One region of the Diaphorobacter sp. LR2014-1 genome, then DNA from elsewhere that is predicted to be linked to it. Evidence: predicted binding sites of a transcription regulator. Region 1 holds the regulator's gene; the other holds the start of a gene.
The links. The regulator FNR, encoded in region 1, switches genes on or off when oxygen is low (the NO sensors DNR and NnrR bind a similar motif). The targets are predictions, from matches to a motif close to TTGATNNNNATCAA.
Positions count from the first base shown of each region.

Region 2: the regulator FNR is predicted to act here: its motif matches at 1,413-1,426, upstream of BV908_RS17125 (OmpW family outer membrane protein).

Region 1 is NZ_MTBE01000003.1:99,310-102,718, reverse strand. Features, by position in the region: gene ccoG (cytochrome c oxidase accessory protein CcoG) at 1-424, shown strand, start outside; gene BV908_RS03825 (FixH family protein) at 504-764, shown strand; gene BV908_RS03820 (hypothetical protein) at 841-1,128, shown strand; gene fnr (fumarate/nitrate reduction transcriptional regulator Fnr) at 1,169-1,912, opposite strand; gene hemN (oxygen-independent coproporphyrinogen III oxidase) at 2,084-3,409, shown strand, end outside.
Region 2 is NZ_MTBE01000030.1:18,001-21,409, forward strand. Features, by position in the region: gene egtD (L-histidine N(alpha)-methyltransferase) at 1-454, opposite strand, end outside; gene BV908_RS17125 (OmpW family outer membrane protein) at 751-1,338, opposite strand; gene BV908_RS17130 (DUF808 domain-containing protein) at 1,492-2,490, opposite strand; gene BV908_RS17135 (hypothetical protein) at 2,606-3,037, shown strand; gene purL (phosphoribosylformylglycinamidine synthase) at 3,057-3,409, opposite strand, start outside.

The sequences.
Region 1 (3,409 bases):
GCTCAAACGCGTGCTGCGACCCCGTGTGTTGTTCTATTCAGCGGTGCTGGTGGTGTTGTGCGTCGGCATGCTGGCCAGCTTGGTGGTACGCACCCCGTTGAAGGTGGACATCGTGCGCGACCGCGCTGCGCTCTCGCGCATCGTGGCGGGAGGCAAGCTGGAAAATATCTACCGGCTGCAGATCATGAACGCCACGGAGGGGGCGCAGCGCTACACCATCAGCGCCCACGGCATGGAAGGGCTGGAAGTGGCGTCCGAGACCGCAATTGACATTGGACCGGCGGAATCCCGATGGGTGGTTGTCCGTCTTCAAATTCCGTATGGCTCAGCATCTCCCGGATCGCATACGGTGTATTTCGATATTCAAGCGCAGGGTGATAAAGCCCAAGTGGCAGAGAAATCCGTGTTCCTTGTGCCTCGCTGAAGGCGGTCGTGGAATGCAAATGAACAAGCTGTGCTCATAAATGAGCGAGGAGTTGGTATCGATGTCGAGTAATTCCCCCATGAATCTGGAAGACGCAGGAAAGCCTTGGTGGACGTTTGGCCATGTCTGGCTTGTCATCGCGGGGCCGGTGATAGTCATCATTGCGGGCTTCGTGACCCTCTGGCTGGCCGTGAGCCAACCTGACCCCGTCATCGCGGAAGACTATTACCAACGGGGATTGAACATCAACGAGACCCTGAAGGAGTCTGGGGGCGACATGACGCCTGCCATGAAGGGGCGCAACCATGCAGCTACTCCGCTGGAGGATCAACCGCGCTGACCGGCAGGGCGAGTCCTCTTTGCATGCCGGAGAACAGATGCTAGGCTGTCAACTACACCTGCTAGGAGATGGGCGAATGTGGATGCAACGATTGATGTGGATCGCGTGGCCGGCCTTTTTGATGGCGGGCGTCATGGAAATGGTGGTGTTCGCCTTCGTGGATCCAGAAGCGCTGCAGTGGTTTGATCAACCCCTGCATCTCTCGCGCGAAGGTGTGTATACCATCGCCTTTTTCACGTTCTGGTTCGTACTCATGGCTTCCAGCGCATTGACGACGCTGTTGTCACTCTCGCCCTTTGAGTTGAATCGCTGCCCCGTGCCCAAAGGGGCGCGGCCGGCTGATTGCGCCAAATACGTTTCCTGATCTTTCCGCCCATCAGTTATGAATCAGCAAAAACCCAGGCTTAATGGCAGGCTTGCTGGCTGTTGACAATGCGCTTCAGCGCATCGGTATCGACGATGCGCACATGGCGCTGTTTTACTTCCACAATACCTTCTTCCACGAACTTCGAAAACGTGCGGCTGACGGTTTCCAGTTTCAATCCCAGGTAGCTGCCGATCTCTTCGCGTGTCATGCGCAGCACCAATTCGGATTGTGAGAAACCCCGGGCATGCAAGCGTTGTACGAGATTCAACAGGAATGCGGCAAGGCGTTCCTCGGCACGCATACTCCCCAGCAACAGCATGACCCCATGCTCGCGAACAATCTCGCGGCTCATGATCTTGTGCACATGGTGCTGTAGTGCCGTTACTTCGCGCGACAACTCTTCAATACGATCGAAAGGCATGACGCATACTTCGGCGTCTTCAAGCGCTACCGCATCGCAAGTGTGACGGTCGCTCACGATGCCATCCAGGCCGATGATCTCGCCCGCCATTTGAAAACCTGTCACTTGGTCGCGACCGTCTTCGGTGGCGACACAGGTCTTGAAGAATCCGGTGCGGATAGCAAAAAGGGATGTGAAGGGTTCACCGTTCCGGAAAAGCGTGCCGCCACGCTTGATCTTGCGTCGTACAGCAACAATGTCATCGATGCGCTTGAGTTGCTGGTCGTCCAGACCCACGGGCATGCACAGCTCACGCAGATTGCAGTTTGAGCAGGCAACTTTGATGGTCTGGAGATTCGTATGCATGGGAACCCTGTTCATGGCTTGAGCTTACCTCTGAACGGCTGGGAGACATGGAATGCCGTAGGCCGTTGGACGACTTTGAGCCGAAGTCAAATTGTCGCCACAAGGACCTTATGGGCGCTTGATCAACGTCAAGGACTCATGGGGGACTCTACGGCACAGTGATATGAAAGTGCAAGGAATCCCGTCATGACCGTTGTTACAACAGAGCTCCTGCGTCGCTTTGACGTCCCAGGGCCGCGCTACACCTCTTATCCGACTGCTGATCGTTTTGTCGAGGCTTTTGGCGAGCGGGAATACATCCTTGCGCTGCAGCAGCGTCGCGTGGGTTCGGTAGCCAAGGCGATGCCTTTGTCGCTTTATGTCCACATCCCGTTTTGTGAATCGCTGTGCTATTACTGCGCGTGTAACAAGATCATTACCCGGCATCCAGAGCGGGCAGAGGTCTACTTGCGTTACCTCAGCCGTGAGATCGACCTGCATACGGCGCACTGCGGTGTGGGTCAGCATGTGAGCCAGCTGCATTTCGGCGGAGGCACGCCTACTTTTCTGACGGATGACGGTTTGCGCGAACTGATGGGCATGCTGAGGCGCAGTTTCGTCCTCGTTCCGGGGGGGGAGTACTCCATAGAAGTGGACCCCCGGACCGTGGATGAAGCGCGGCTGGGATTGTTGGCGGAGCTGGGTTTCAATCGCCTGAGCTTTGGCGTGCAGGATTTCGACCCTGAAGTACAAAAGGCCGTGCACCGCATTCAGCCTGCCGAAAAGGTGTTCGCGTTGGTCGATGCGGCTCGCAAGCTCGGGTTTGAATCGGTGAACGTGGATTTGATCTACGGGCTGCCGCGACAGACACCGGAGTCGTTTGATTGCACCTTGGAGCAGGTAGCCGAGCTGCGGCCAGACCGGATCGCGCTGTATGCGTACGCTCACTTGCCAGAACGCTTCAAATCGCAGCGACGCATCATCACGGCCGAGTTGCCCATGGCTTCGGCCAAGGTGTCCATGCTGGCCCGGTCACTTGATGTGTTCCAGGAGGCCGGCTACGTCTACGTGGGCATGGACCATTTTGCGCTGCCAGACGATGCGCTGGCGGTGGCCAAGCGGCAAGGCAGGCTGCACCGCAATTTCCAAGGCTATAGCACGCAGCCCGATTGCGACCTGATTGGTCTGGGCGTTTCTGCCATCGGGCGCGTGGGCGCTACTTATAGCCAAAATGTGAAAACGCTAGACGAGTATTACGACTGCATTAACCAGGGGCATTTGCCTGTGGTGCGCGGGCTGGCGTTGACCAAGGACGACTTAGTGCGCCGCGCAGTCATCATGGCGTTGATGTGCCAAGGTGAATTGCTGTTTGAGCCGTTGGAACAGTCTTGGCTGATTGATTTCCGCAGTTATTTCGATGCGGAATTACAGCAACTGCAAGAAATGGCGGCTCAGGGCTTAGTGAAAATCAGTGATGAGGGCGTTGAAGTCACGCCCATGGGGTGGTATTTCGTGCGCGGCGTGGCCATGGTG
Region 2 (3,409 bases), on a different contig from region 1:
CGCCCACGGCGCGGGCATGCAGGCCCGGCAGTGCCACACGCAGGCGCGCGATAGCATCCCGCAGGTAGTCGGCGGAGATGTCCACCCCCACGAAGTGCGTGGCCCGTACCAGCGCGCAGAGCTCGCGCGCCTTGTCGCAATTGCCCGCCCCGGGCTCGATCACCACACGCGCCGGGCCTACGGCCTGGGCAATGGCGTGCCCGTGGCGCCGCAGCAAGGCACGCTCGGTACGCGTGGGGTAGTACTCGGGCAGGCGGGTGATGGCCTCGAAGAGTTCCGAGCCCCGCTGGTCATAGAAATACTTGGGTGAGAGCGCCGCCTGCGGCTGCAACAGGCCGGCCAGGATCTCGCCGCGTTCGTCGGCCGAGGCCACACCCGCGGGCGGCTGCGGCGGTGCCAGGCCGAGGTGGTGAAGGACGCCGTCAAGCCGAGCAAGGGGAGAAACTGCAGACATAGCGCTGCAGCGTAGGCCACCTGCCAACGCGCCCCTGCAATCCAACGACACCTCTTCAGGTAGGACGCACGCGCGATCTGCAGGGCAATCCACAGTGCACCTCTTGTGCCGGATTGCCCGCTGTGGTTGGCTTTTTCGCCGCCCTGCCAATAAAGGATCAAATCGGGCGGAAGCGCTTGCCCATCAAGCGCAAATAGCTCCTTCAATGAGAGCATCGATTTACCGTCCGCCGAGGATAAAAAAAGGGCCGGCGCATGCGCCGGCCCACCCCACCATGAAGAACGGAACTTGCGTGCTTAGAAGCGGTAGCCCACGCCCACGCCGAACAGCACCGGGTCGACCTTGAAAGTGCCCACGCCGCGCACGTCGGTGTCGATGTACACCTTCTTCACGTCCACGTTCAGGGACCAGTTCTTGTCCAGCGCATAGTCGAAGCCCACTTGCAGGGCACCGCCCCAGCTGTTGCGCTTCACGTCCAGGCCCGCGGGCAGCTTCACGCTGGAAAAGCGCGTGTAGTTGACACCAGCGCCCACGTACGGCTTGAACGCGCCGAAGTTCGTGAAGTGGTACTGCAGCAGCAGCGAGGGCGGCAGGTGCTTGAGCGAGCCGATCTTGTCGCCGTTCAGGCGCACGTCGTGCTTTTGCGGGTAGGTCAGGACCAGTTCGGCAGCGAGGTTGGGCGTGAAGAAGTACGAGACGTCGACTTCAGGAATCCACTTGTCGTTGATGCTCACGCCCGCGTCGCCGGCGGCACCGTTGTTGGCGCTGTCCAGATGCACCGCGCGTGCACGCACCAGCCAGGAACCTTCCGCAACCTGCTGCGCGAAGGCAGCGCCGGAGGTCATCGCACACAGAACGGCCAGGGCCAGAAGATTCTTTTTCATGTTGACTCGATACGTTGGGTTGACCGGGGACGACCCCCGTGCACGTATTAAGCCCACGAGTAATATGGTCAATATTGCTGCAGATCAAACCCAGAATCTGTGTGTCTATTCGTATGTGTCTATTTCGTCACAAACGGCGGCATATGGCCTCACTCAATGCGTGCCATTGGCAGCCGCCTTGCCGCGCAGCCGCCCCACCAGCGTCCACACCGCCAGCACCACGGCGCCCGCCACCAAGCCCACCACGGCATTGAGCAGGTTGGTGACCAGCACCGACCACAGTCCGCCCAGCGGCCAACCCTGCACCGCCGCGCCCACGCCCTCGACGGCATGATGCAGCGCCGGCACGCCATGCACCAGGATGCCCCCGCCGACGAGGAACATGGCTGCGGTGCCGACCACCGACAGCGTCTTCATGAGCCAGGGAGCGGCCGCGACGATGCCGCGGCCCAGGGCCTGTGCCGCGTTGCTGGCCTGGCGGCTGAGCCACAGGCCCAGGTCGTCCAGCTTCACGATGCCCGCCACGAGGCCATAGACCCCCACCGTCATCAGGACGGCAATGCCCGCCAGTACCGCCACTTGCTGCGCAAAAGGCGCGCCCGCGACGGCGCCCAGGGTGATGGCGATGATTTCGGCAGAGAGGATGAAGTCGGTACGCACGGCCGCCTTGATCTTGTCCTTCTCCACCCGCGCCAGGTCCACGTTGGGATTGGCGTTGGCCTGCGCATGGATCGCGTGTTGCACGGCATCTTCCTCGGGCGTGTGCAAAAGCTTGTGCGCGAGCTTTTCGCAGCCTTCGAAGCACAGGAAGGCCCCGCCCACCATGAGCAGCGGCGTCACGGCCCACGGCGCGAACGCGCTGATGAGCAGCGCCGCCGGCACGAGGATGGCCTTGTTCACCAGGGATCCGCGGGCCACGCCCCACACGACGGGGATCTCGCGCTCTGCCCGCACGCCCGTGACCTGCTGGGCATTGAGCGCCAGGTCGTCGCCCAGCACCCCTGCGGTCTTTTGCGCCGCCACTTTGGTCATGACGGACACGTCGTCGGCCATGGCGGCGCTTTTCTTGGCGGCCACCTTGGTCATGAGGGCCACGTCGTCCAGGATGGTGGCGATGTCGTCAAGCAGGGTCAGAAGGCTGGCGCCGGCCATGGGTGAGTTCCTTTCAAGAAGCCGCCATTCTGAATGAAAACACCCCTAACGCATGTGGGACAAGCGCTGACAGCTATTGTTTTTGCAATACGGTGGGCAGGCGTACCATGGCGGCATGCCCTCTCGCACTGCGTCCTCGCGCCCCGTGCGCACCGCCGCCGCGCTGGCCGCGCTGGTGCTGTCCGCCTGCGCCGGCCCGTCGGCGCGCCTGGGCGTGGGTGTGCCGGTGGGGCCGTTCAGCGTGGGCGTCGGCGTGGGTTCGGGCGGCGTATCAGCCGGGGTGGGCACCGGCGTGGGGCCGGTGGGCGTCGGAGTGGGAGTGCACCCAAGCGGCCAGGTGACTGGCGGCGTGGGCGTGGGTGCCTCGGTTCCCATGGGCGGCGCACACGTCGGAGCCGGCGTGGGCTCATCCACCGTGCTGCACGATCCGTACCGGCCGCCGCAGCCACCCGCGCCGGCGGCGCCGTCTTCCGGCGGCCCGACCCTGCAGTGGCGCGACTCGCACGGGCGCATCGTGCCCGAGTGCCATGTGCGCGGCGGCTGCTAGCCGCGCGCCGCGGCGCCGATCACCCCACCCACTTGCGTGCGTTGCGCCACACGCGCATCCAAGGGCTGAACGCGTCCTTGCCCCCCGTGGCGGCCAGATCGGTCCAGCTCATCTGGATGTTGCGGAACACACGCTCGGGGTGCGGCATCATGGCCGTGAAGCGTCCGTCCGCCGTCGTCACGGCCGTGAGCCCGCCGGCGCTGCCATTGGGGTTGAACGGGTAGCGCTCGGTCGGCTGGCCATGGTTGTCCACGAAGCGCATGGCACGCACCACCTTCTCGGCATTGCCACGGTACTGGAAGTTGGCATACCCCTCGCCGTGCGCGACGGCGATCGGCAGGCGGCTGCCGGCCATGCCCTGAAGGAAGATGC